DNA from 3 places in the Pseudoalteromonas sp. TP27 genome. Region 2 is predicted to be linked to each of the others. Evidence: predicted binding sites of a transcription regulator. Region 2 holds the regulator's gene; each other region holds the start of a gene.

Region 1 (10,078 bases), on a different contig from region 2:
ATAAGCTTAAATATTTTGATAATGATAAATATATTACTACTGAGACTTTACTAACAAACGCCTATGCTTGCTGCGACCCCATACTGATACATAAAACATGAATGTCCGCTTTAAAGTGTTTATGAATATGCGGGTGCGAGATTTTTAGTGGCTTAACTATGAATATGTTATTATGCGCTCAATTATTTTACTGAATGCTTTTCTCTTACTTCTATGTCAAATTCTGCTTCTTGCTTTACATTATTTTCTCAAAATATTGATGCTCTCGCGCTTCCTGAAAAGTTTACTTTCCCTTTTTATTACGAGCCGCAACCATTAGCTGTAGCAGCCACTAAACAATTACAGCAACAGCTTGAAACGTTAGCGCATTTAAAAGCAGAAAATGCAGGTAAAATGTTTGGGGTTTTAGTGGTGCAAAATGCTAAGCAACAATTAGGCTTTTTAAGTGCTTATTCGGGACAAATTGAAGGTGATAAAGGTAATATTAGCTTTGTGCCGCCTGTTTCTAGCATGCAACTTCAAGACGATAGCTATTTGGCTCAAAGTAAAATAATTAACGATATTAATGCTCAAATTGAGCAATTAGAAAATAGTGAACAACTGCTTGAAGTTAATAGCAAACTTGATGATGCAACACAGAGCTACCAGCAAGCGCTATTAGCTCAACAGGCAGTAATGCAAGCCGGTCGTCAGCAGCGAAAAATACAACGTACCGAAGGTGAATTAGAACTTAGCGAAAGTGATTTTGAGCAGTTAAAAAATAAGCTTGCAGGGCAAAGCATCGTAGAAAAAAAGCAACTGCTGGCACTTAAATCCTATTGGCAAAATATAATCGAGTCACTGCAGCAAACACACATCAATATTTCTAATGAAATTGCTCATTTAAAAAAGCGCCGTAAAACACTTTCTAAAAGCTTACAAAAAAAGCTATTTGCACAGTACCAATTTTTAAATGCAAATGGTGAAACTACAGATTTAAATGCTATTTTTGCAGCATTACCTGAGCACACTCCTCCTTCGGGTGCTGGCGATTGTGCAGCGCCTAAATTATTACAATACGCCTATAAACATGACTTAAAGCCACTTGCTATGGCAGAGTTTTGGTGGGGAGCAGCACCTAAATCAGCAATTAGGCAGCATAAGAATTACTACCCTTCTTGTTACAGTAAATGCCAACCAATACTTGGGCATATGCTAAAGGGTTTAGATGTTGAAGATAACCCGCTACTTATCAACCCAGCTCAGGGTAAAGATTTAAGTATTGTTTATAAAGATGACGACTTACTTGTGGTAAATAAGCCCGCTGAGTTTTTATCAGTGCCTGGCGTTAATATTGATGACTCAGTTTATATGCGCATAAAAACGCAGTTTCCAGAGGCATCAGGGCCACTAATTGTACACAGATTAGATATGTCGACTTCTGGGTTATTGATGATTGCACTTAATAAACGCGTGCACAAAGCACTGCAAAAGCAGTTTATTGAACGCACCATAGATAAACGTTATGTAGCATTAGTTAATGGTAACGTAGCTGAGGATAGCGGAGTAATTGATTTGCCCTTAGTGCTCGACTTTGATGATAAACCGCGCCAAATGGTGTGTTACACACACGGTAAGCAATCACTTACTACCTGGCAGGTTTTAGAGCGTAACAACAATATTACCCGATTACAGTTATACCCTAAAACAGGGCGAACTCATCAATTAAGAGTGCATTGTGCGCACAGCTTAGGTTTAAACATGCCAATTATAGGCGACACACATTACGGGCAAAAAGCCGAACGATTACATTTACATGCAGAATACTTAGCATTTACTCACCCTATTACGCTTAAACGATTAGAGTTTGAAGTAGCCGCAGATTTTTAAGCTAAAGCCCATCTAAGATCATTTGTTTGATGGTCTTTGCTTTTACAAAATGATCTAATTTATGGGTGTGTATCCACCAAGTAGCAGCATCCATAAGTAGCTCTGGATCGTCGTTTTTATTGGCAAAAAATGCATAAAAAGAAAGCCCTACATTTTCTCCTTTAACTGCTATTTTTTTATCGCATACGGTAATTATTTTTGCTCTTAGTTCTTCTTTCATATGTACCTTATTAAACAAACTATGCTCTGGATTATAAATCTATCTCAAGATCTTTATGGGCATATTTACTTTTAGCCACCGTTACAAAAAATTAAAAAAGAACGTACTGATAGTATCAAAGAAAGTATCATTTTTTCATCTTTTTTATTTGCGCGCTATTTTATTAACTACCTTAACTCCTCCAACACATCAGTAAAACTAAAGCCTGAAAATATTGCATGAGCGTGCTTGTAAAACTTACAGGCCGCATACTCCCACGAGCAAACGAACAAATATAAACTAATTTAATTCAACAAGTTAAATCATGGCATTTAGCTTGCTTCAATATTTGTAAGCAATTAAAGAGCAAGTAAAGGACTAGTTATGAATATTTTTGAAGCACTACGTCATGACCATGACAAACAACGAGAATTGGTAGATGCGCTTATTCAAACACACGGCGACACAGAGCAGCGCCACACGCTAATGGATGAGCTAAAAACAGAATTAGAAAATCACGCAAAATTTGAAGAACGTTACTTTTATAACCCACTTATGTTTGATGACTTAACTCACGAAAAAGCGCGCCACAGCGTAGCTGAACATCACGAAATTGATGAATTAATTGAACAACTTGAAGATACCGAAATGAGCTCGTCTGCATGGTTAGTTGCAGCTAAAAAGCTACACCATTTGGTACATCATCATTTAAGTGAAGAAGAACACGAAGTGTTTCAATTAGCGGGTAAAGCACTTACCGAAGGGCAAAAAGAGAGCCTTGCTGAGCAATACAACGACGCAATGCATTAGTTGCATAACATGCAAACCGACTTCCACACACTCCCTGTGTACTTATTGGTTATAAGCCTTATGGCTTATAACCAATTTTTTTGCATGTACTTTATTACTTTACAGTAAATTTCACGTCTTGGTCGCGTAATAAGTAAAGTGCAAAACACGCAGCCCACATTGGCCATGCAGTAAAGAATAATAAGTTATTAAAGCCATCTATGTACTGGTTGTAAGAAGAAAGCGTAGATAAGCCATGCATTACAAAAATGATACCGTACGTTATACGCTTTTTAATACCTGCTAAAAATGCTAAAGCAAGCACTAACTGCACCGCACCAATAATGTAAGCCACTATATCTGTAGAGCCACTAATACCGTAAAAATGTTCAAAAATACGTGCGCTATGCCCAGGATTAACAAACTTATCGAATGTCCACATAACCATTACAATAAACACGCCTAAACGCAAAGATAAAAGTGACCACTGCAAACGGTTTTGCACATCAGAATTCATTGAACCTGTCATAAAATTTCCTTAAATGAATATTAATAAACGTAGAAGTAACCTAGACCGTATAAGTTGTTTTTTATTTCAAAAATTTTTAATTAAATTCATTAGTTAAGCCATGCAGTACTAAAAGTGAAGCTTATTTAAGTAATTTAAAAAATGCTGCATAAAAGTTAACTCTTTTAAAATGTTAGCAGGTTGAAAGTAGTCTATAATTAAAAATTCTATTAAAAGCATATATTTACATTCACTCTAGTACAATCGCTGTATTAATATTTTATCAACTAATAAAACAATAGTACTTAATTACCAACTTTGTAATGCATCTGTTTTGTTATGTTCTAAAAAACAAAAAGAATCAAAATTTTACTGAAAGTTATTTTTAATCCTTTCGGTCTTTATCGCCAACAACATTTTAACCGTAGAGAGAAAACGTTTGAAACACGCATATTTAGCACTTTCCCTAGCCACCATATTAAATACACCACTTAATGCTTTTGCAGCCGAAGAATTAAAAACAGCAAAAGAAGGCGCAATTGAGCGTATTCAGGTGGCAGGCCAAGTTATCAAATCTCAAGGTCTTTCGGTTAAAAATGCCACTGTAGACGGCCCTTTTGGCGACAACTTAGCTCTACGAGATATAGCCCGATCAGTAACACCAATTTCAAGCGAGTTAATAGAACAACTCAATATTACGACTTTACAAGACGTACTTGCAGTCAGCCCTAATACCTATTCAGCCAGTGGTTTTGGGGCACCAAGTTTACCTACTATTCGTGGGCAACTAGGTGAGCTTTTCCAAGATGGTACACGCCGCCAAGCAGGTAATAATGGCTTTGGCGTGCCGTTATCGTTCAACTCTATAGAACAAATAGATGTAGTAAAAGGCGCGCCACCGGTATTATTTGGCTCAAGCCAACGCAACGGTGGTTTTGTAAACTTACATTCTAAAAAAGCATCAACTGACGACAGTAAAGGCAAAGCAACGGTATCTGCAGGACGATGGGATCAGTACAGCGTTTTAGTTGATTACAGTGCACCTATAGTAAAAGACAAAGTAGGTTTTAGAGTAAGCGCTGAACACATTGATAACGGCAGTTACTACGACTTTTCGGGCACGAAAAGCGACAGCCTATTTGCAGCACTTAAGGTGTTACCTGATGACAAGAGCAGCTGGGATATTAACTTTGAGTTATACCAAGTTGAATTTACCGATAACGCAGGTATTAACCGCCCTACTCAAGCGCTAATAGATAATGGCCTTTATATTACCGGCCAAGGCGAACAAGCAAATGGCAGTTCAGTTCCAACTGCAGGTTCTATTGTTTCACCTACTGGGCAAGTAAAAATAGACCGTAGTACAGTACTTACCGACCCTGACAATCAAAACGAAGCCACTACTTATTTACTACACAGCATTTATAAGCGTGAACTTTCAAACAATGCATCTATAAAAAACATTACGTATTTTCAGCACTTACAACGCGAAGAAATTGCACAAAATAGCTTTGTTGAAATTATAGATGGTGCCGATACCGCGCAAAACCGTACCGAATTGACTTACCAATGGAGCAACGAGCAGCAAACAATTTTTGCTTTTGATGTGCGTTACAACCGCGTGCTAGGCTACAGCCAGTTTACAACAGAAGCCGACTTACCTATTGATTTAACTGGCCCAATTTCAAATCGCCGCATTCCTTTAACTGATGCACAACAAGCGCGTTTAATTGAAATTAGTCCAGGTGTATTTGTATCCCCTGGTGGTCAGTACGATATTAATAACGATGGCAGCGGCGACTTTAACTTATCAGACACTACCGATTCGCGCTCATGGCAAACGGGTTTTGCTATTCAGCAAGATTCAGATTGGACAGATAAGTTTCATACAAGTGTTGGCTACCGCATTGATTTTTATGACGTAGACGCGCACGACCCAATAGCACCAGAGGGTGAAATTGCAGCGAGCGATAGCATTAACGATAAGCTACATTCGGGGCAAATAAGCTTTAATTACCGATTAAACGGTGATTACACCACTTATGGTGCAGCAAGTTACAACGAAGCCACATCAAATAGTATGGCTGGCGGTACGTCTCTTGGTGGTGACAACACGATTAGCGCACAAAACTTTTCAACCGAAAATACCTTAGTTGAATTCGGTTTAAAATACGCACCAACCGACAGTGATTGGTACGCCGATGGTGCAGTGTTTAGCCAACGTCGTAGTTTACGTAATCGCGATGGTAGTAATACCGGCATTCGTACTACCGGCTTTGAAAGCCAAGTATTTTATGATGCTTACCCTTATTGGTTAAGTGCCGGCTACAGCTATATTGATGCTCGCTACGATAATTCTGCAAGTAGCCAAGACTCAGCACAAGTAGCCGATGCATTTGACAACTCACGCCCTGATATTATTGCAGGCACCAGTGTGGGCGCTCCTAGTTTTACCGCATTTGCGCCTTCAAGTAGCCAAGTTCAAGGCATTCCAGAGCAATCTTTTAGCTTTAACGGAAATTATTCAATTAATTCGAAATGGCAAACGGGTTTTTCAGGTCTATATACAAAGAGTTACCCATTAGACTTTTTGGCGACAGTAAAAATTCGTGATCATTACACACTAAACGTAAATACTAGCTATGCTTTTACGCCTAGTACCAAGTTACGATTAGATGTGAACAACGTAACGAATCAGAAAAACTGGCGCCCAGTATTTGAAGGCGGTTACTTTGGTGCAACTTTAGCTTTTCCTGAGTTGCCAATTAACGCCAAGCTTACGCTTACCCATAGTTTTTAAGAGAAAGAACATGATTAAAAAAATATTTTTATTATTGATTGCAGCGGCCGCCGTCGGCCTGTTCTTTCATTTTGACTTACACCAACTACTTACGCTTGATGGCTTAAAAGGGTCAATGGATCAGTTTAGCGATTACAAAGAGCAGTCACCGTTGTTGGTTATTGGTGGGTTCTTTTTACTGTACGTAGTAGTAACAGCTCTCTCGTTACCGGGCGCGGCTATTTTGACACTTGCAGCAGGTGCATTATTTGGCTTAGTTGAGGGTTTATTAGTTGCATCTTTTGCCTCAACTATTGGCGCAACACTTGCCTTTTTAGTATCGCGTTACTTACTACGTGACACTATTAAACAACGTTTTCCTGAGCGCTTAGCCGCAATTGATGCAGGCGTTGAAAAAGAAGGTGGATTTTACTTATTTACTCTTCGTTTAGTGCCGGTGTTTCCGTTCTTTTTAATCAATTTACTAATGGGTGTTACCTCAATAAAGTCTTGGACTTACTACTGGGTAAGCCAAGCAGGTATGCTCGCCGGTACATTTGTATTTGTTAACGCAGGTACACAACTGGCGCAAATAGAAAGCTTATCTGGAATTTTATCATTCAACTTAATCTTATCATTCGCTTTATTGGGTATATTCCCATTCATTGCAAAAGGAATCTTAAACGTGTTTAAAAAGCGTCGCGTATACAAAAACTACACTAAGCCTAAAAAATTCGACCGTAACATGATTGTTATTGGCGCAGGCGCAGGTGGTTTGGTAACAAGTTATATAGCCGCTGCTGTTAAAGCAAAAGTAACCCTTATTGAAGCGGGCGAAATGGGCGGTGACTGTTTAAACTATGGTTGTGTTCCAAGTAAAGCAGTCATTAAAAGCGCTAAAATTGCAGAACAAATTCGCCATGGTGAAAACTACGGCCTAGAAAATGCGACACCGCAGTTTTCGTTCAAAAAAGTAATGGCACGTGTACACAAAGTAATTGCAGATGTAGCACCACACGACAGTGTTGAGCGTTACACTGACTTAGGCGTAGATGTTGTAAAAGGCTACGGTAAATTAATAGACCCGTGGACTGTAGAAATTAAACTTAACGACGGTGGCACGCAAACACTCACGGCACGCACCATTGTTATTGCAACTGGCGCACGCCCATTTGTACCGCCACTACCTGGTATTGAAGAAACAGGCTATGTAACAAGCGATACATTGTGGGATAAATTTGCAGAGCTAGATGAGGCACCTAAAAAACTTGTAGTACTTGGTGGTGGTCCAATTGGTAGCGAATTAGCACAAAGCTTTGCACGTTTAGGTTCAAGCGTTACGCAAATTGAAATGGCGGAGCGCATCATGATCAAAGAAGACCTTGAAGTGTCTACTTTTGCTCACGAAGCGTTAACCGAAAGTGGCGTTAATATTTTAACATCGCACCAAGCACTTCGCTGTGAAGCTCGCGATGGCAAAAAATATATCGTTGTTAAACATAACGACAAAGAAATAGATATTGAATACGACGAGCTATTATGTGCCGTTGGTAGAAGTGCGCGCCTTAAAGGTTACGGTCTTGAAGAGCTAGGCATTGAAACAAACCGCACAGTAGTAACTAACGAATACCTAGAAACACTGTACCCTAATATTTTTGCAGCAGGCGATATTGTAGGTCCATACCAGTTTACACACGTCGCCGCTCATCAGGGTTGGTACGCAGCGGTAAATGGCTTATTTGGTCACCTTAAAAAGTTTAAAGTAGATTACCGTGTTATTCCGTGGACTACGTTTATTGACCCAGAAGTAGCACGTGTTGGCTTAAACGAGCAAGACGCAAAAGACAAAGGCATAGATTACGAAATCACTCGTTTTGAATTTGAAGAGCTAGACCGTGCAATTACCGACAGCGCTACAAAAGGCTTTATTAAAGTGATTACACCCAAAAGCAAAGACAAAATACTCGGTGTTACTGTAGTATCTGAACACGCTGGCGATTTAATTGCTGAGTTTGTACTGGCAATGAAACACGGTTTAGGCCTTAACAAAATACTCGGTACTATACACAGCTACCCTACTTGGGCTGAAGGTAACAAGTACGCAGCAGGCGAGTGGAAACGCGCTCATGCACCTGAAAAAGTACTTAACATGCTTGAAAAATACCACACATGGCGCAGAGGCTAATATGTTTAAAACACCTCTAAAAGCATTGCTACTTGGTTCGGCTTTAGTTGTAACATCGTTTGCAACATCATTTTCGACCCAAGCCCAAAACATGCACGATAGCTGGAATGCATTATTAAATAAGCATGTTGTCGCTATTAATCATAATCACAGTACTGAGGTTGATTACGCTGCTATAAAACGTGAGCATGCACAGCTAAAAACGTATTTAGATTCGTTAACGGCTGTAACGCAAAGCGAATTTGACGCGTGGAAAAAGCCTAAGCAACTCGCTTTTTTAATCAATGCTTATAATGCGTGGACTGTTGAACTTATATTGACTAAGTACCCTGATATTAAGTCAATTAAAGACTTAGGGAGCTTTTTTAGCTCACCATGGAGTAAAGAGTTTGTGCCATTACTTGGCAAAACTCGCAGCCTTGATGATATTGAGCATGGTTTAATACGTGGCAGCGGTAAATACAACGACCCACGTATTCACTTTGCTGTAAATTGTGCAAGTATTGGTTGCCCTGCGCTGCGCGGGGAGGCATTCACAGCTACTGAACTAGAGAGCCAATTGCAACAGCAAACGGTGCGTTTTTTATCTGATACAACACGTAATTTTGCGCAGGAAAATACGCTAAATATCTCCTCTATATTTAAGTGGTACGGCGATGACTTTGAAAAAGGCTTTAGAGGTGCAAACACGCTACAGCAGTTTTTCTTGCAGTATCCTGATGCCCTTAAACTGATACCCGCTCAGCAAAAAGCACTTAAGAATGATGACATGAAAGTTAAATTTTTAGACTACAACTGGGATTTAAATGTTCGCCATTAAGTTTTGGCAAACACTGACGCGATACAGCTTTTGCTGTGTCGCGTTTTGCGTTTGTGCAATCGTAAATTTAGCTGTTTTTTCGAGCACTGCGTTTGCTAATCCCGCTATTAACTCAAATAGTAAAAGTAATTTAGTAATTAACACACAACAGGGATCTCGCTGGCAACAAGTTCAAACATTTGGTCGCAATCAAGATGTATACTTTTATGCATGGGGCGGCGACGCGCAAATAAATGCTTATATTCAATGGGCAGCACAGCAAGTTAAAACTAAGTACAACATTAACTTAGTGCATGTAAAACTAAGCGACACCAGCGAAGCGGTAAGCCATGTACTTGCCGAAAAATCAGCAAACAATAACAGCCAAGGCAGCGTAGATTTAATGTGGATCAACGGGGCTAACTTTGCCACCATGAGTGAGCACTCTCTGCTTTTAAAGCAATGGGCAAATAAACTCCCCTACTTTGCATTAACCGATGCTGCTAATAACCCTGCTGTAACATTTGATTTTGGTTTACCTACCAATGGGATGGAAGCGCCATGGGGGCAAGCGTCACTTACGTTTTATTACGACAGCATTGCAATAAATGGTAAGGCAAACAATAAATTGCCGACGACATTAAACGAATTATTAAACTGGAGCGCACAAAACCCTGGTCGCTTTAGTTACCCAAAGCCGCCTGACTTTTTAGGTATGAGCTTTTTAAAATACGCCTTAGTTGTGCTGCATAAGCACAGCAGCGAAAACATTAAAGCGCAGCTAAACCAACCAGCTACAACTAAAAATACGGCGCAAGTGTTAAACTTACTGTGGGACTTTTTAGATAAACTACACCCAACTCTTTGGCGTGCTGGCACTCATTTTATGCAAAGTGGTGCTCAAATGCGCCGCCTTGTGGACGATACAGAATTAAGTCTCGCATTTACTT
Region 2 (10,078 bases):
GTTTCATCTAGTACGTTAAAGCGCGAAATGCCATTGGTACTGCTGGTATCGCTTGCAACTTGGTATGTATTTTCAGATAACTACTTTTCATTTAATGAAGGTGTTGCGCTTTTAGTTGGCTTTATTGTATTCATCGGTGGGCTAATTATTGTATCTATGCGTGCGAAAAACCAAGATGATCCATTTGTGTCAGAAGCCTGCGACGACGTACCTAGCAATGTACCTACAAAAAAAGCCGTATTTTGGTTAGTAGTCGGCATGATACTCCTACCTGTCAGTTCTCATTTTTTAATTGGATCGGCTGTCGATATTGCTAAATACTTCGGCTTAAGCGACCTAGTAATTGGTTTAACAATTATTGCCATTGGTACTAGCTTGCCAGAACTTGCCGCTTCTATTGCGGGTGTACTTAAAAATGAAGATGATTTAGCACTAGGTAATATTGTTGGCTCAAACATATTTAATATTTTAGCCGTACTGCCACTGGCTGGTATTATCAACCCTTCTGCAATTGACCCGTCATTAGTAAGTCGAGATGTATTAATTATGATTGGTGCAACACTTGCCCTAATTATTATGTCATTGAACTTTAGAGGCACCCAACGTATCAACAGAGTAGAAGGCGGCTTATTGCTAATAGCGTTTTTGGGCTACCAAGGGTATATTTTTAGTCAAGTAGGGTAAGTAATGGCAACGCTAAATTTTATTGAACAAGGCCTTCGCGTTTTAGATGTTGAACGCCAAGCACTTAGTGATATTGCACAATATGTAGATGAGAATTTTCATAACGCATGCCAATTAATGTACGACTGTGAAGGCCGTATTATTGTCATTGGTATGGGTAAATCAGGTCATATTGGCAATAAAATAGCGGCAACCCTTGCAAGTACAGGTAGCCCCGCCTTTTTTGTACACCCTGGTGAAGCAAGTCATGGTGATTTAGGTATGATCACTAAAAATGACGTGGTTATGCTTATTTCTAATTCAGGTGAGACCAGCGAAGTTTTAAATATCATTCCGGTTTTAAAACGACTTGGTGCCAAAATGATATCGATGACTGGCAATACGCAATCAACTATGGCGACCCTTGCTAATGTACATGTGTGTATTAAAGTAGAAAAAGAAGCCTGTTCATTGGGTCTAGCTCCTACATCCAGTACCACTGCAACGCTTGCGATGGGCGATGCCATGGCAGTTGCATTATTAGAAGCTCGCGGGTTTACTGCTGATGACTTCGCGCTATCTCACCCAGGTGGTAGTTTAGGCAAGCGCTTATTACTTACTTTAAAAGATGTTATGCACAGCGGCGCAAATACACCTATTATTGATGTTTCACAAACAGTTAAAGACGCCCTTATTGAAATGTCTGCTAAAGGTTTAGGTATGACAGCCATTGTTGATGAAAATCAGCAGCTCGTGGGATTATTTACCGATGGCGATTTGCGTCGTATTTTAGAGCAAAGAATTGATATTCATACAACACAAATAGATGTTGTTATGACTAAGTCATGTACTACGGCTACGCAAGATATTTTAGCCGCTGAAGCGCTTAATATTATGGAACACAAACGTATAAATGGCTTAATCGTCGTCAATGAGCTAAATCAGCCTATTGGCGCACTAAATATGCAAGACCTATTAAAGGCAGGAGTGTTATAAATGCAATTTGAAGAACTCTATCAACCGCTGAGCGATGATGCAAAAGCACGCGCTAAAAAAGTAAAGCTACTTATATGCGATATTGATGGTGTATTTTCTGATGGCCGTATTTATCTTGGCAATCAAGGTGAAGAGCTAAAAGCATTTAATACAAAAGATGGTTTTGGCATTAAAGCGCTTATAAACAGTGGCTTTGAAGTGGCTGTAATTACTGGTCGTCATTCAAAAATAGTGCAACAACGTATGAGCAGCTTAACCGTACAGCATATTTATCAAGGCCAAGAAAATAAGCTCGTTGCCTATCAAGAGCTAAAAGATAAACTTAACCTTAGCGATGAACAAATTGCTTATATTGGTGATGATGGCCCTGACATGCCCGTTATGGAATTAGTCGGCTTTGCTATTGCAGTAAATGATGCTCATCCGCTTATAAAGCGTTTATCACACTATGTAACGCAAATGCCTGGCGGCTTTGGCGCAGTAAGAGAGCTTACCGACTTGCTCATGCTTGAAAATGGTAAAGCATTGACTACACAAGGCACTAGTTCATGAATGCAGCGCGCATAATATTAAGCGTTTTATTCATTAGCTGTATGGTTTGGCTTTGGTACCCTTATTTTACACAAACTAATGTTGCACCTCAGGCTGAGTCTGAAGTTATTGCAAAACCTGACTACATAGCTATTGAACTCAAACAAACAGCCTATGACGAGCAAGGTAAAATTAGCCACAAAGTCACTGCGGCTAAAATGGAGCTATATCAGCAATTAGGTTTTACATTTTTCGAAAAACCTATTTTTACTTTATATAACGAAAAGCAAACGTGGCAAATAAATGCAGACGAAGCAACATTATACGAAGACAAGCAATTAATTTTAGAAGGCAATGTGGTTGCCAAAAACTTAACCGATAACGCCATGATAGACAAAATCAATGCTGATAATATTCAGGTAGATATAAAGCTATTAACAATGCGTTCGGAGCAACCCGTTATCATCACTGGACCCAATTTAAAAATCACTGGTAAAGGCCTAGAAGCCGACTTAAAAACCGAAGTGATAAAACTAATTAACCATACGCGAACCATATATTATGACCAATAAAATATTAAAATCACTTATTATTCCTACACTTATACTAGCGTTTAATAGTAATGCTGCAGAACAAAACTCGCTATCTGCTGCAAATCAAATTTCAATAAGCGCCGATAAGCAAGAAGGCCAATTAAAAGCTAACGTGGGTATTTTTGAGAAAAACGTTGAGATTATTCACGGTAATCGCCGAATTACAGCAGACCGCCTCGAAGTACATAAGCGCGATGAACTTGGTGATAACCAGCAACTATTAATTGCCACGGGTAGCCCTGCTCGCTTTGAAGAGAAGCAATCAGATGGCACAACTATGAGCGCCAGTGCAGACGAAGTTCGTTACGATGTATCTAAACGTTTTTTAACGCTCGTTGGTAATGCAGAAGTATCGCAAGCAGGACAAAAAATTAATGCCAAAAGTATTACCTACGATATAGAACAACAGCTAATCAGTGCCGAAAAAGATGAAAACTCAACTGACCGCGTTCACACGATTTTAGTGCCTATCGAAACTAAAAAAAGCAAAAAAGACGATAAAGGTCAGCCATGAGTACATTAAAAGCAGAACTATTAGCAAAGAGCTATAAAGGTCGTGAAGTTGTCAAAAACGTCGGCCTTGAAGTCAAAGCAGGCAGTATTGTTGGTTTACTTGGTCCTAACGGCGCAGGTAAAACCACCACGTTTTATATGATTGTGGGACTTGTACCTAGCGACAAAGGTAAAATTTCTATCGATGATAACGATATTACTCTTTTACCTATGCATAGTCGTGCTAGATTAGGCATTGGCTACTTACCACAAGAGTCTTCAATTTTTAGAAAACTGACTGTTTATCAAAACTTAATGGCAATTTTAGAAACACGCAAAGAGTTAAATAAGCAAGCCCGAGAAGACACGCTCGATAAATTATTAGATGAATTTAGCATACAACACATTCGTGATAGCCAAGGTATGGCATTGTCGGGTGGCGAACGTCGCCGCGTGGAAATAGCACGTGCGCTGGCAGCCGATCCTAAATTTATATTATTGGATGAACCATTTGCAGGTGTTGACCCGATTTCGGTATTAGATATAAAGAAAATAATAGAACATCTCAAAAATCGTGGGATTGGTGTATTAATTACCGATCATAACGTAAGAGAAACCCTTGATGTTTGTGAAAAAGCCTACATTGTTTCTCATGGGGAGCTGATTGCATCAGGTACTCCAGAACACGTATTAAATGATAAAACAGTACGCGATGTTTACTTAGGCGAGCAATTTAGGCTGTAACATTTACGCCATGTCTTTAAGCATCTGCTAGTATTAATTATAACAACATAAAAGGATTGTTAGAGATACATGAGGCAATCACTACAGCTGCGCATGGGCCAGCAACTTACAATGACTCCACAGCTGCAACAAGCTATTCGTTTGTTGCAACTCAGTACATTGGATCTCCAGCAAGAAATACAAGAAGCTCTCGACAGCAACCCGCTATTAGAGGTTGAAGAACCAGACTATTCCGAAGACGCTGCTGGTAAAAACGAGCAAAAAGCAGATACCGATGACATAACTGTTAGCGCATCGGCCGACGATGCTCCAAGCGAATACGAACAAGATAGTGGTGAAGCACTTGCAAAAGACACGCTAAGTGACGACATGGCTATGGATGTTAGCTGGGATGAGTACATGAGTGCTGCTCCTGCAGCATCATCAGGTCCAATGCCTGAAGACGAGTCAATCTACCAAGGCGCCTCAACAGAGACGCTCCACGAGTACTTAATGTGGCAGTTACAATTAACGCCATTTAGTCCTACCGATGAAGCTATTGCTATTGCTATCGTAGAAGCCGTTGATGATTCAGGTATTTTAACACTAAGCTGCGAAGAGATTTTAGAAAGCTTTAATCAAGAAAACGAAGAAGATAACGAAGTTGAACTTGATGAAATTGAAGCTGTATTAAAGCGCATCCAACTGTTTGATCCTGTAGGTATTGCTGCACGTAGTTTACAAGAGTGTTTATGTATTCAGCTTAACCAGTTTGATAAAGAAACACCTTACATTAATGAAACTAAAATGATTTTAACCGAGCATATTGATTTATTAGCTGCTCGTGACTATCGTACATTAATGAAGAAGACTAAGCTCAAAGAAGAAGAGCTTAAAGAAGTAATGACATTAATACATACTCTTAGCCCTAAGCCTGCAGATACTATTGTAAGAGAAGAGTCTGAGTATGTTATTCCTGATGTGTCAGTTAAAAAAATTAAAGGCCGCTGGGTTGTTGAATTAAACCCAGATAGCATGCCTAAAATTCGTGTTAATAGCCAATATGCGGCAATGTCTCGCACTGTAAAATCAAGTGGTGATAGCCAGTTTATTCGCTCACATTTACAAGAAGCTAAATGGTTTATTAAAAGCTTAGAAAGTAGAAATGACACACTATTAAAAGTAACTAATTGTATTGTTAAGCAGCAACAAGGCTTTTTTGAACACGGCCCTGAGGCTATGAAACCGATGGTTTTAAATGATGTTGCTGAAATGGTAGAAATGCACGAATCAACAATTTCGCGCGTAACAACTCAAAAATATATGCACACACCTCGTGGCATATTTGAGCTTAAATACTTTTTCTCAAGCCATGTAAGCACCGAAAATGGGGGTGAATGTTCTTCTACAGCAATACGTGCGCTCATCAGAAAATTAATCGCAGCAGAAAACTCAGCAAAACCATTGAGTGATAGTAAAATAGCGGATATATTGGCTGAGCAAGGAATTAAAGTAGCGAGACGTACAATCGCAAAATATCGCGAATCTCTGGCTATTCCACCGTCAAATCAACGTAAAAGTTTGATTTAAGACGCTAAACTAAGAGGGTAATGCTTATGCAACTAAACTTAACTGGTCGTCACGTAGAATTAACCGATTCGCTAAGGGACTACATTAGTACTAAATTTGCGAAGCTAGAAAGACACTCTGATCATATTAATAATGTTCATGTCATTCTTGATGTAGAAAAACTAAACCAAAAAGCAGAAGCGACAATACATGTAAGTGGCGCCGAACTCTTTGCCTCTACAGAACATCAAGATATGTATGCTGCCATTGACTCGTTGATCGACAAGCTAGATCGCCAAGTAATTAAACACAAAGAGAAGCTTGCTCGACACTAATATGATGAAATTAAGCTCACTTATATGCCAGGACTGCAGCAAAGCTGCGGTCCTTTTTAATAGCAAAAAAAGAATTTTAGAGTTTATTAGCGAACTTGCTCATGACAAACTTCCCTACCTACCGCAACAAGACATTCTTAATGCTTTAATGAGCAGAGAGAAGTTAGGTAGTACAGGTATAGGGCGTGGTATTGCGATTCCTCATGGAAGAATGAGCGGTGCAGAAGAGCCTTTGGCTTTAGTGCTCGTTAGCGAAACGCCAATTAATTTTGATGCTATAGATAACCGCCCTGTTGATATTTTCGTCGCACTCATCGTACCAGATGGAGATAACCAGCAGCACTTAAAGACTCTAGCTACCATTGCTGATAGACTCAATAACAAAGATTTTTGTAAGCAGTTACGCTGTGCAAAATCAGATGCTGAACTTTACCAAGTTATTGTTGATCAATCGTAGTTTTATTAAAGGGTGATAAATGGAATTAATTATCATAAGCGGCCGTTCTGGTTCTGGGAAATCGGTTGCTTTACGCGTTGTAGAAGATTTAGGTTATTATTGCGTAGATAATATTCCAGTAAACCTACTGCCTTCATTAGTGCGCAGTGTATCTGATAGCTACGATAGAATTGCTGTCAGCATTGACGTTCGAAACATTCCTAAAGAGCAGGAAGAATTTAACGATATTCTTGAATACCTACCTGATTTTGCAAAACCTACATTATTTTATTTAGACAGCGACGATCAAACATTGATCAAACGCTTTTCTGAAACACGCAGATTACACCCATTATCAATAGATTCACTGCCTCTGGATTTAGCCATCAAAAAAGAAAAAGAATTACTTGATGTATTAATCACCCGCGCCGACTTTATGATAGACACAACTGATTTAAGCGTTCATCAACTCGCTGAATCTATTCGTGAAAAGATTTTAGGTAAAAAAGATAAGCAACTTATTGTCACATTTGAATCGTTTGGTTTTAAACACGGTATCCCAAAAGAAGCAGACTATGTATTTGATGCACGCTTTTTACCAAACCCTCATTGGGAGCCTGAATTAAAACCTTTAAATGGGTTAGATCAACCCGTTAAAGATTATTTGGCTAGTCATAGCATTGTGCAAAAATTCACATGGCAAATTCAAACATTTGTACAAACATGGTTGCCGCATTTAGAGAGAAATAACCGCAGTTATTTGACCATTGCCATTGGGTGTACGGGCGGGCAACATCGCTCTGTGTATTTAGCGCAAACGATTGGTGAAAGTTTTGCAATGACACATCCCAATGTAAAAATTCGCCATCGCGAACAAGAAAAATAATATAGCTGAATAATCACCTGTTCAGCTTAGGTAGAGTAACTTATGCATTGTGAAGATACTTTTTTAATAAAAAACAAATTAGGATTGCACGCCAGAGCAGCCACAGTGCTTGCCCAATTGGCAGTGCAGTTTGATGCGACAATTACATTATTTCAAGATGACAAAGAAGCCGCAGGCGATAGCGTACTTGCACTCATGTTACTTGAAAGTAGCCAAGGAAAAGAAGTAAAAGTTGTATGTAAAGGCCCCGATTCTGAGCAAGCTTTACATGCTGTTGGAGAATTAATAGCACAACGCTTTAATGAACAAGAGTAATCTGTTTTATAAAAACAACACTCGCATTACTAATGCCTCAACTAAAACAGATATATAAAATAAATATGGTTAGTGACGCCAGTTAACTCACCTCTCCCCATAAAGTAATATAAAAATTTATAAAGGACGCCAATGCCTGAAGCTTTTGAACAAGATTACCCACTACAACAACTAAAGCAGGTGACTAAGTCACTTAATAGTGGTCAATTTGTTCAAGTTAGGCGCATGCTCGCAAAAACAGCTCCTTGTGATACCGCACTACTATTAGAATCATCACCGCATAAAATTCGCCGACTACTTTGGCAATTGGTTGATCCCGACGTACAAGGTGATGTTCTTGAAGAACTATCAGAAGATGTACGTTTAGGCATTATTGCCCAAATGGAACCTAAGCACATTGCAGCCGCAACCGAAGATATGGGCCACGATGACTTAGGTGAAGTATTACGTAGTCTGCCAGACACCGTTTATAAAGACGTTGTTAGCGCGATGGACATTCAAGACCGTGAACGTGCAACACAAGCGCTTTCGTATCAAGAGCGTTCTGCTGGCGCGCTAATGAACACCGATACGGTGACCATTCGCCCTGATGTTACGCTTGATGTTGTACTTAGGTATATTAGGTTACGCGGCGAGTTGCCAGAAGGTACCGATGACCTGTACGTTGTTGATAAGCATAACTGCTTTATAGGCGCTTTATCACTCAGTACATTATTAACTAATCCGCCAGAAAAAATTGTTCGCGATTTAATGGATGAAGATTGTGAGTCTATCCCAATCTCAATGGATGAAAGTGAAGTAGCTCAATTATTTGAGCGTCATAATTGGATATCGGCCCCCGTCGTTGATGATAACGATCAGCTCCTTGGTCGTGTCACTATCGATGACATCGTTGACGTAATCCGAGAAGATGCTGAACATAGTTTATTAGGCTTAGCCGGTCTTGATGATGAAGAAGATACTTTTGCCCCCGTACTAAAAAGCTCTAAAAAACGCTCAGTTTGGTTAGGTGTCAACTTACTAACTGCACTTGCAGCTGCTTTTGTAGCTAGCTTTTTTGAAGGTACTTTAGATGTGCTCCCTATTTTGGCTGTACTTAACGGTATTGTCCCTTCTATGGGTGGTGTTGCAGGTAGCCAATCGCTAACGCTTGTTATACGTGGTATTGCAGTAGGTCATATAAATCAAACAAACCAACGCTTCTTGATGATGAAAGAGCTTGCCATTGGCGCGCTAAACGGCATTTTGTGGTCGCTGTTAATTGCAGGTGTTATTGCCCTATGGCAATGGGACTTTATGCTTGGTGGTGTACTCGCCTTCGCTATGTTTATGAACTTAGTTGTTGCAGGTGTAGCTGGTGCAAGTATTCCAATAATTCTTAAAAGAATGAATATAGATCCTGCACTTGCTGGTAGCGTAGTACTGACTACAGTGACAGACATTGTAGGTATATTCGCCTTTTTAGGTACTGCTACCTGGTTGCTGGTTTAAATTAGAAACCTTTGTAAATAACTAAAGTAAAAAACACTTAGGGTAAAGCTGTAACTATGACAACGGATATCAAAAATAAAAAAGACACACCTAAAAAAACACCAAAACAAAAAGGCCTATCAATATTAAAAAGTGTATTGGTATATGGCTCTATATTTTTCGTTATTTACACTGCAGTTAATTGGTGGCGACAACCTGTGATGCCAGCTAATCCGCAATTGCAATTAACAGATTATAAAGGGCGAAATATTGACTTAGCCGCAATGAGCCAAGATAAACCAACACTTGTCTATTTTTGGGGAACTTGGTGTCCTATATGTAGCGTGACATCTCCTGCAATAAATGAACTCTCCGCAGAAAAAAATTATCCCGTAGTCACCATCGCAATAAAGTCAGATTCAGCTCAAGAACTACATAATTATTTAAATGAGCATGGCTACAGCTTTACCACTGTAAACGATCAACATGGTGAGATATTTGCCGATTGGCAAGGGCAAGTCACGCCATCTTATATAATCTTAAAAGATAATAAAATGACGCAAGGGCTGACAGGTATTCAGCCGTTATGGTCACTTAAATTGCGTTTGTGGTTATCATCAACGTTTTAAGAAAAACTAAGTATTAGATATTAAAAAACGACGTCTTAAAGTAGACATTTATTGGCTATATTAATTATAGCCAATAAATACAGGGGTTCACTTAGTTTGCGATCTTACAACTGTAGAGCAAACTACTAACGTGTACTTTGACGATTACCGCCTACTTTTGGTTTAGTGTTTGCCTTTTTAAATTGGCTAAAACCAGTATGCCTGGTTAGTGCCGGACGTCCGCCTTTACTGCCACCTTTACCTGCTTTTTCATCACGCCCTTCCTCAGGCACTAAACAGTTAGGCCCTTTACCAATTAAATTGGCTTTACCCATTTTACGTAGAGCTTCACGTATCATCGGCCAACCTGCTGCATCATGGTAGCGTAAAATAGCTTTATGTAATCGACGCTGGCGAGCACCTTTAGGTACTGGAACAACTTCGGTATTATTTTTAATATT
Region 3 (10,078 bases), on a different contig from region 2:
TTGCTACCATCGGCTCTAAAACAGGCTCAGGGTACATAGGTGCGTAGTAAGGATCGTCCTGTACTATTTCACTATTTTGCGTAGACATACAACCACTTAAAAATAATGTGCCTGCTACAAATAAAATAATATTACGCATAATTTTCCCTACACTATTAAAGCTGTTGATTGATGTAACTCATCATTTCGTCAACGGCCGAAATTACTTTTGAGTTCATCTCATAAATGCGCTGAGTTTCAATTAGGTTTACCAGCTCTTCAGTTACATTTACGTTTGATGTCTCAAGTGAGCCCTGAATAATGCTACCTAACCCTTCAACGCCTGGGTTACCTTGTACTGGGGCGCCACTTACAGCCGTTTCGGTATATAGGTTTTGACCAATTGGCTCAAGACCCGACGGATTAATAAAATCACTAATAGTGAGCTGACCAATGACAACGTTATCGGCTTGGCCTGCAATACGTACAGATACTTCGCCATCTTGCGAAATAGTGATTGACTGAGCATCTTCAGGAACGTTCATTTCAGGCTGAATAACATAACCTGCTCCCGATGTCACAATTTGTCCATCGCCATCAGTAGTAAATTGACCATTGCGAGAATAGGCAATATTGCCGTCAGGTTGAAGTACTTCAAAAAAACCTTCGCCAGAAATCATCCAATCTAACGAGTTTTCAGTGGTCAACATATTACCTTGTGTAAATTCTTTTTGGTTGGCTACGACTTTAGCACCCGCGCCTAACATTAAACCTGAGGGCATTTGGGTATCTTGCGATGAACGGCCGCCAGGTTGGTTGATATTTTGATAAAGTAAATCTTCAAAAATGGCACGACTTTTCTTGTATCCAACCGTACTGGCGTTAGCTAAGTTATTTGAAATAACCGAGATATCTGTTTGTTGGGCATCAAGCCCAGTTTTGCTGATCCATAATGCTGGGTTCATAATAGAGTCCTCATTTTAAAGTTAAACTATTCTCAACAGCTGATCTTGACGCTCGTCAATTTCTTCGGCTGTTTTCATAAGCTTTACTTGTAATTCAAATTGTCGTTGATGGCTGATCATATCGACCATTTCGTGAACTGGGTTAACATTAGACATCTCCAATGAACCACTTAATACTTTTACATTGGCTGAGGTTTCAACCGTTTGATTTGGCTTTGGCCTAAATAAACCATCGTTACCTTTTTCAAGTGTGGAATTATTAGCTTCAACTATTTTTAAGCGATCAACTTCTTCTAAAAAGTTAGCTGGCGCGCCTTGTGGTCGTACTTGAATTGCACCATCTTCACTAAATCCTATTTTTTCAATCGGCACAGGTAAGATTATAGGACCACCTTCGCCAATTACTTGGCGCCCTCCACTGGTAACCAACATACCTTGGGCAGTTATATTAAGCGTACCCACTTTAGTGTAAGCTTCGTTACCTGAGGCGTCTTGCACGCTTAGCCAGGCGTTGTCGCTCATTGCTATGTCTAAATCACGGCCGGTTTGAACAATACCGCCCGATGTCATATCTGAACCAGGGCGTTCTTCCATAGAAAACACCCTTGTTGGTAGACCTTCACCAAATGCTTGCATCGATCGTGCTTGAGCAAAATCAGATTTAAAGCCTGTGGTATTGGCGTTCGCCAAATTATTGGCTTTAAGAGCCATACCCAGCATGCTTTGCTTAGCGCCAGACGCGGCAATGTAGACCATTTTATCCATAACATCGACTCACATAAAAATCTATGTGATAGTAAATGCAATATAGATGCCAGATTAAATTATGAGTTGGAACTATTCTGATAAACAATTACTCTATTTGATTTACCGAGTCGTACTTTTTGACACCTAACTTATCGCAGCTAAGAGTTGAATCAGCCAATAAAAAAGGCTGCGATTAAGCAGCCTTTAAGGATAAATTAATGAGTTTTAATTTATCGTATTTGTAAAATACTTTGCTGAATTGTTGAGTTAACTTCAAGCGCTCGCGAGTTTGCTTGATAATTACGCTGTGCAGTAATCAGATCAACTAATTCGTTAGTTAAATTCACGTTTGATTGCTCAAGAGCCGATGAATTTATTTTACCCAATGAACCAGAACCAGGCTCGCCTGCAATTGGCTCCCCTGATGTTATACTTTCTTTCCAGCTCGTGTTACCAACCTGCTCCAAGCCCTGTGAGTTCGCAAAGCGAACCATAGCAACTTGGCCTAAGAAGGTAGAATCGCCATTACTGTATGAAGCAACTAGCTTACCATCCGTACCGATATCAATACCTGCTAAACGGCCAACTGTTGCGCCATCTTGGTTAAGCGTTTTTACTTCAAAATTACTCGCATATTGAGTTGGTATTTTAGTAGCCCCATTAGCTTCATCACGCCAATTGATAGTGATATCATTTGGAAACGTAGCACCATTGCTTAACAGGTCAGAAAGACCTGGTGTGGCTGATGTGACAGTAAGAGGGTTAAAAGTACTTCCTGTATTTGCAACACCGTTTGTTCTAAGTGGCTGACCACTTGCATCAAAGCGAAATGTAGAGATCGGAGCATAAGGTGCGGCAGTTTGCTCTAGACCATTTTCGTCAAACGACTTACCATCTAGTGTTGTATGTACTTCCCACATATTTTCATCACCTACAACTGGTGGTGTTGCTGGCGCAGGCTTAACAAAGAAAAACTGTAACACATGCGGCTCACCTAGTGAGTCATATACGGTGGTTGAAGTAGATGAGTTATAACTAGCACCATCAATTGGATCAAATGCAATTGTGGTTGCTTGTTCACGTGAATCTAAGTTAAATGAGTTATATATAGTAGACGTCGCACGCGGTGAACCTGAAGAGTCTGGTATTTGTAAAGCAGACGAGGTACTTAAACTAACCGATGTAGTATCACCCGTTGTTGGGTTAACAGGAAAGCCTTGCAAAAAATTACCTTGCGAGTCAACCACATAATTGTTTTGATCAAGTTTGAAAGCACCTGCACGCGTATAACTAAAATCTTGCTCTCCAATTACAGGGCTGGTAGCAAAGTATCCTTCACCAGTAATAGCTAAATCTAATGAATTCTGAGTAAACTGTAGTGAACCTTGATGAAATTGCTGAGCAACCATAGTGGTTCGAACACCATCACCGTTTTTTGTTTTACTTGTACTAAATACTGATGATGCGTACACGTCTGCAAATTCAGCACGTGACTCTTTAAAGCCCGTACTATTTACGTTGGCAATATTATTTGCGGTAACGTCTAAATCTTTTTGTGCGGCAGCAAGGCCGGATAATGCAATGTTAAAGCTCATAATTAACCTCTAATCTATTAAACTTTAGCCTAAAGGCCAACGTGAGAAATATTAAGTATCTATTACGCGATTTCTGCGACATCTGTCAGCCTAACCGCACCTTCTCTGGTATTAATAATGATGCCGCTTGCACCATTAATATTAACACTTTCAATATTTTTAAAAGTAGCAATAGGCAGACTTGAAAACTCACCGTTAGTACTACCTTCAGCTTTGATTTTATAATCGCCTGGAGGCAGTCGCTCGCCACCTTCATTTTTTCCATCCCATGAGAAACGGATAGCACCAGCTGATTGTGCGCCTAATTCAATGGATCTCACTAACTGTCCAGATTCATCTTCAATCCGAAGTGTTAAACTCTCAACTGGATTTTCTGCAACAACAGAACCACGCGCTTCTTCAGATTCTTTTAGCTCTAAAGTATCAGATTCTAAAAGCGCTTTTTTCCCTACTAATGTAGATGCTTGTAACGCTGAGTTTGAAGTCATTGATGCAGCTAATGTTTCAAAATTAGAATTTAAATTTGAAATACCTTCAGCCATCGTAAAGTTCGTCATTTGCGCAATCATCTGATCGTTATCAGCCGGGTTACTCGGATCTTGAAACGATAATTGTTGCGTTAACAAAGAGAAGAAGTCTTCCTGAGTCAATGCATCACTTTTCTCTTCAGTGTCGACTTGCTTATCTTGCCACCGTAAAGAGTCTAAATAGGATGTGGTGGATGTACTGATATCGTTGCTCATAACCTACCCTCTATTACCTCTGCCCTAACAGCAGTGTTTTACTCAACATTTGTTTAGCTGCATCGGCAACTTGTACATTTGTTTGATACGAACGAGAGGCAGATATCATATTTGCCATCTCTTCAACAACATTTACGTTAGGCTTGTAAATATAACCATTTTCATCAGCACTAGGATGATTCGGGTTATATTCAATTTGTAATGGTTTATTACTTTCAACAATGCCTAACACCTTAACGCCTACAGAAGAACCTTGTGGGTTACTTGCTGAGGCAGAAGCTTTAGTAAGTTCGGCAGCAAACACTGGTTGCCGCGATCGGTATGTTTTATCCTGAGAAGAACTAACCGTATTCGCATTAGATATATTACTGGCCGTCGTATTTAAGCGCACATTTTGTGCACTCATAGCTGAACCAGCAATATCGAAAACATTATATAAACTCATAATTATTATCCTTGGCTACCGAGTGCTTTGTTCAGACCTTTAAATTTACCAGTTAAAAACTGTAAACTCGCCTGATACTCCATAGCATTCTGTGTATACAAGTTTCGTTCCACTTGTATATCAACAGAGTTACCATCACCTGTATCTGTTTGATTTGGCGTACGAAAAAGTTCAGAACCACCTACACTTCGAGTTCCTCCGGCAATGTGTTTATCGTTTGTTCTTACCATAGTATTGCCGCCTAACTGGTGAGATTTTGCCGTTTTTAATGCAGTGGCAAAATCAATATCTTTTGCCTTATAGCCAGGCGTATCAGCATTAGCTATATTAGCAGCGAGCACCTCGGCTCTTTGCGAACGGATCAACATAGCATGCGGATGCACACCAAGCGCTTTATCAAAACTGATAGCCATAGCCACCTCCAAAAAATTGACTTAGCTTAGACAAAGCAAGAAATAAGCCATTAAATTTATTTCTGTTTAAAGCTATTTATCTAAATAATTAAACACAGTGCTCAAAAACTAAATTTAAAGAGTTGAGAGGGTTTAGGTGTGAGACTTAAAGATATTATAGAATGCTTAAATATGGACATGTGTAAGATAAAAACATTTAGATTAAATGAACTGCTGATAGATAACTTGTCTACATCTGAATTCTATCTGTTCGCTGAAAACAAAAAACGACGCTAAGTGCGTCGTTTAAATATAAAAAATTAGGAGAGTAATAAGCTATCTTGCATTACTTTTTTTGATAAACAATACCAGGGTTACACCTAACCATATCAAACTCATCACTTAACCCGCTCATAGATTCCGACGCCCCTAAAAGTAAATAACCTTTAGGGTTTAGTGCTTGAGAGAATTGCGCGATAATTTTAGCTTTTACTTCTGGTGCAAAGTAAATCAGCACATTACGGCAAAATATAATATCGAACTTGCCCATAAGTGCGTATGAGTCGAGCAAGTTAAGGTGTCTAAAACTTACTTGTTTTTTTATTGAATCGTTTATCTGAGCCATACCGTTGCCGCTGTCTTTGAAAAACTTTTTACGGCGTTCTGCTGATAAACCTCTTGCCAGTGCCAGAGAGTCATATTCTGCGTGTTTACACATATCAAGCATAGTGTTGGATATATCTGTAGCGACTATTTGTGCCCCCATGCGTAACACACCCGGCGAACTTGCCTGAAATTCAGCAACCGACATGGCAATTGAATATGGCTCTTGCCCTGAGGAACTTGCTGCAGACCATATTTTTAATGGTCTGTTAAGTCCTTTAAACTCAGGAAAAAATTTAGTTTTTAATAATTCAAACGGATATTGATCTCTAAACCATAATGTTTCATTAGTTGTCATCGCATCAACGACTGCTGCTCTTAATTGACGCTCATGCAGGCCTAATGTTTTATTTACTAGCTGTGACAAAGATTCAACATTAAATCGTTTCATTAATGGCGCCAAACGACTTTTGACTAAGTATTGCTTATTTTCGCCTAATACAATACCGCATTGCTGTTCTAAAAATAATCGAAATTGATCGTATTCACTTTGCTGTAAATCTTTATTATTCAAATCAATAACACCTATGTTTATTAATCACAATTAACCCATTTTTTTACTGCTGTTGCGAGTTCATCAGGGTTAAATTTTGCAATAAAATCATCTGCACCTACTTTTTCAATCATTGCTTGATTGAAAACCCCGCTCAAAGAAGTATGTAAAATAACATGTAACGGAGCTAATTTAGGGTCTGCTTTTATTTCAGCTGTTAATGTATAACCATCCATTTCTGGCATCTCTACATCTGAAATTAATAATCCTACACGCTCGGTTATATCTTTTTCACAATCTTCAGCGATTTCTTTCAATCGTTTTAAAGCTTCTTTACCATTTTTGGCAAGTTCAGTATGAATACCTAAAGGCTCTAATGCTCGTTTAATCTGATTTCGTGCCACAGAAGAATCATCGGCGATAAAAATAATCCGCTCACCCAAATCTTTTTGAATGTCACTTTGTGTAGCTGCAACATCATCACTTACTGAGGTATTAACTGGGCAGATTTCGTTCAATATTTTTTCTACGTCTAAAATTTCGACTAATTCGTCTTCAATTTCAGTCACGGCAGTTAAATAAGAATAACGTCCCGCACCTGCAGGTGGTGGCATTATTTTTTCCCAATTCATATTTACGATCCGCTCAACTCCACCGACAAGAAACCCTTGTACAGTTCGGTTGTATTCAGCAATAATTATAAAACTGTCTTTAATATTTTCAATTGGTCGCCCACCAACAGCCATAGAAAGGTCGATAACTGAAATAGTTTGTCCACGGATATGGGCAACACCACGAATATAAGCATTTGATTTAGGCATATTAGTTAGCGGGGGACATTGCAGCACTTCTCTGACTTTAAATACGTTAATCCCAAAACGTTGACGCCCTCTGAGTTTAAACAGTAATAATTCTAAGCGGTTTTGCCCAACCAACTGAGTACGTTGATTCACTGAATCTAAAACACCTGCCATTCAAATCTCCAAAAAAAATATACGGAACAATAATTGCTTCTATTTTATAAAGCCACACAGTACAACGAGAGCGTTTATAATTTGACGCTAAATATTTATACCCTGTTTTAAACTATAAGCATAGCCGAAACATTATGAGTTTGTTAAAAAAAATCAGAAGATACAGTGTTTTTTATATTCTTGCTAGCATCTGCTTTGTATTACCTTTGCAAGCTAAAGTTTTTAGTAAGGATTTATTACAAGAGATGGCCGTTACTTATGTATCTGAGCAAATAGATACCACAACCGACACTAAAACACATTTAAGCACGCTGCCACTGGATAGCCGGATCCCTGACCGTATCTGTAATACTTCTCTTGAGTTAATGTCTGCAGGTGAGCCTCCATACAATCGCCAAGTTACTATTCAAGCAAAATGCAATGATGAACAAGCTTGGGCTCAATATATTCATGTAAGAATTGTTGAAATGGAACCTGTTGTCGTAGCCACTGTAAACCTAGCCCGTGATGAAATAATTACTAAATCACACCTAACTATAGAAATGAAACCGTCTCATTTTATCAGAGTTCAATATTTAAATGATCCCACTATATTAATCGGCAGCAGAAGTAAGCGAAACATTAGAAGTGGCACGCCTGTATTACTTAATCAAATTTGTATGGTTTGTAAGGGGGATTCTGTTAATATTTACGCAAACCTTAGAGGGCTTCGAATTAAAACAACAGGTATTGCTTTAGAAGACGGTACTTTGGGTGAACAAATACAAATTAAAAACAAAAAGTCGGGTAAAATTTTAAATGCGCGAGTAGATGGTGTAGAGTCTGTTCAAGTAAATATTTAATTTAAATTTATACTAAAGTATCCTAAGTATAAGCCGATAACTAGGCATCAGTTGGGTAATATACAGGTTTATTATTATGGTTAGTCAAGTTAATGGTAGTAATCGACAAGCTAACGCGCTAACAAACGCAAAGCAGCAACACGTTGATTTAAAAAAAGATAATGCAAACACGCAAACTGCACAGACTCCTTCGCCGAAAGCTGTAAGTGATTCTGTAAGTTTAACGCCGCAAGCACAGCAATTAAAAACACTTCAAGATAAAGCACAGCAGTCGCCTGGTTTTGACAGTGAAAAAGTTGCTGAACTAAAAAAAGCAATCACTGAAGGTAAATACCAGGTGGACAGCGAAAAGCTTGCTAAAAATTTAGCTGATTTTGAGTTTGATATATATGGCTGATCATAACAGTTTAATTAGCGTGAAATTAAATCAACAAGTAAGTTGCTTAGATTCTTTACATACGCTATTAAATGACGAACTTAATACGATAGCCTCTCGAAGAGGTGCTGGTTTAAAAGAAATTGCCCAACAAAAAATGTCTTTCTTAACCAGATTAAGTACTCTTGACAAAGACCTAAGTAAATTAATTGCTAGTAATGACTTTCAAAATTCGGAAGTCTCTGAGTTAATCACTCAAGTCAAAACCCAACTTGTAGAATGCCAGAAGCAAAATAATGTTAATGCTCATGCAGCTCGCCAGGCGCAACTAAGTGTTAAACAATTAAAAGAGATATTAATTGGCGCACCAACGTCAATGACTTACGACCAAGATGGTAAGTCAGTAAATACCGAAAGCAAACTGGTTCGAAATTTAAAAGCTTAGCCTACAAATTTACATTAAAAAAGCCTTATTAATTAATCAATAAGGCTTTTTTTAATGGCTTCATTCTTAAATATCAATATAAACGAGCCTGTAACGGATTCTGTGTAACTGCCCGTTGTTAGATTTTAAATATGCTTACTGAGGCGTTCCTCAAATTCAATGATAAAACGACTCATTGCATTTCGCCAGTCTCGAATTGGCATCGTCCATTTTTTCGATGCTTCTTTTATTGCCAAATAAATCATTTTTCTCGCAGAGTCGTCATTTGGAAATATCTTACGCTTTTTAATCGCTCGGCGAATAACGCTGTTGAGCGACTCAATGGCATTCGTTGTATAAATGGCTTTTCGTATTGCCTCCGGATAATTAAATAACGTGTTTAAATTGTCCCAATTCGCACGCCATGACTTTGCTATTTGAGGATATTGATTGTCCCATTTCTCTGCAAATCGCTCCAACTCCAGCAACGCCTCTTCTTCTGTCGACGAGCGGTAAATCAGCTTCAAATCGGCCGTCACGGCTTTATAATCTTTCCATGAGACATATTTCAATGAGTTTCGAACCATATGCACTATACACAATTGAACATGAGTTTGCGGGTAAGCAGTATTAATTGCATCAGGAAATCCCTTCAGCCCATCTACGCACGCGATTAAGATATCTTCAACGCCCCGTTGGCTTAATTCGGTGAGCACGCTCAACCAAAACTTAGCCCCTTCATTTTCTGAAATCCACATGCCAAGCAATTCTTTATGGCCGTCAATATTAATACCTAAAGCAAGGTAAATAGACTTTTTGATAACGCGCTTATCTTGGCGTATTTTTACAACCAAGCAATCCAAATAAACAATAGGATAAATCGCATCCAGGGGGCGAGATTGCCATTCAGTGACTTGCTCCATAACAGCGCTGGTAACACGTGACACCAATGTGGGAGAGATATCAGCGCCATACCACTCATGAAAGGCATTCACGATATCGCGTGTGCTCATTCCTTGGGCATACAGCCATAAAATTTTATCATCCATTGAGGTGAATCGAGATTGATGCTTTTTAACAAGCTGTGGCTCAAAAGAGCCTTCACGGTCGCGGGGCGTATCAAGCTCAAACTCACCATCTTCCGTTTTGATGCGCTTGCTTGTTTTACCATTTCGGCTATTGGTGTTCGTGGATTTACTGTGTTTTTGATAGCCTAAATGCTCATCCATTTCTGCATTAAGCGCCGCTTCAACCGTTATTTTTTTTAACATTTGGCTAAATTGATTTAAATCGTCAGGTGTTTTAATACTTTTAGCAGCTTCTTTAGCAAACGCTTCGAGTTCTTCTTTATTCATGTTCATCGCCTAATCCTTAAACTCTTGATAGAGTAAATTATGATAGGCAGTTACACAAAATTAGTTACACCCTCATATAAGAGCC

What was found. Region 2 encodes sigma-54, which starts transcription at its own class of promoters, with help from an activator protein. Its sites were predicted from a motif close to GTTGGCACGNNNNTNGNNT; they were not measured.
Region 1: PX700_RS15695 (hemerythrin domain-containing protein) is a predicted target of sigma-54. The motif match lies at 2,393-2,411, and genes of this name have one in related genera.
Region 3: PX700_RS08335 (flagellar basal body rod protein FlgF) is a predicted target of sigma-54. The motif match lies at 1,745-1,763, and genes of this name have one in related genera.

Annotation. Positions count from the first base shown of each region.
Region 1 is NZ_JARDAK010000014.1:107,449-117,526, forward strand. Features, by position in the region: gene PX700_RS15685 (RluA family pseudouridine synthase) at 214-1,869, shown strand; gene PX700_RS15690 (DUF6500 family protein) at 1,871-2,089, opposite strand; gene PX700_RS15695 (hemerythrin domain-containing protein) at 2,453-2,878, shown strand; gene PX700_RS15700 (hypothetical protein) at 2,973-3,386, opposite strand; gene PX700_RS15705 (TonB-dependent receptor) at 3,805-6,165, shown strand; gene PX700_RS15710 (FAD-dependent oxidoreductase) at 6,176-8,329, shown strand; gene PX700_RS15715 (DUF547 domain-containing protein) at 8,331-9,149, shown strand; gene PX700_RS15720 (ABC transporter substrate-binding protein) at 9,136-10,078, shown strand, end outside.
Region 2 is NZ_JARDAK010000012.1:30,550-40,627, reverse strand. Features, by position in the region: gene PX700_RS14155 (calcium/sodium antiporter) at 1-684, shown strand, start outside; gene PX700_RS14150 (KpsF/GutQ family sugar-phosphate isomerase) at 688-1,659, shown strand; gene kdsC (3-deoxy-manno-octulosonate-8-phosphatase KdsC) at 1,660-2,211, shown strand; gene lptC (LPS export ABC transporter periplasmic protein LptC) at 2,208-2,762, shown strand; gene lptA (lipopolysaccharide transport periplasmic protein LptA) at 2,752-3,297, shown strand; gene lptB (LPS export ABC transporter ATP-binding protein) at 3,294-4,019, shown strand; gene PX700_RS14125 (RNA polymerase factor sigma-54) at 4,089-5,588, shown strand; gene hpf (ribosome hibernation promoting factor) at 5,615-5,902, shown strand; gene ptsN (PTS IIA-like nitrogen regulatory protein PtsN) at 5,907-6,359, shown strand; gene rapZ (RNase adapter RapZ) at 6,379-7,224, shown strand; gene PX700_RS14105 (HPr family phosphocarrier protein) at 7,267-7,539, shown strand; gene mgtE (magnesium transporter) at 7,672-9,030, shown strand; gene PX700_RS14095 (protein disulfide oxidoreductase) at 9,087-9,638, shown strand; gene PX700_RS14090 (YgiQ family radical SAM protein) at 9,764-10,078, opposite strand, start outside.
Region 3 is NZ_JARDAK010000005.1:122,538-132,615, reverse strand. Features, by position in the region: gene flgH (flagellar basal body L-ring protein FlgH) at 1-139, opposite strand, end outside; gene flgG (flagellar basal-body rod protein FlgG) at 156-944, opposite strand; gene PX700_RS08335 (flagellar basal body rod protein FlgF) at 966-1,709, opposite strand; gene flgE (flagellar hook protein FlgE) at 1,922-3,286, opposite strand; gene PX700_RS08325 (flagellar hook assembly protein FlgD) at 3,349-4,029, opposite strand; gene flgC (flagellar basal body rod protein FlgC) at 4,043-4,474, opposite strand; gene flgB (flagellar basal body rod protein FlgB) at 4,480-4,887, opposite strand; gene PX700_RS08310 (CheR family methyltransferase) at 5,213-6,043, opposite strand; gene PX700_RS08305 (chemotaxis protein CheV) at 6,064-6,996, opposite strand; gene flgA (flagellar basal body P-ring formation chaperone FlgA) at 7,131-7,838, shown strand; gene flgM (flagellar biosynthesis anti-sigma factor FlgM) at 7,915-8,235, shown strand; gene flgN (flagellar export chaperone FlgN) at 8,228-8,659, shown strand; gene PX700_RS08285 (IS256 family transposase) at 8,785-9,993, opposite strand.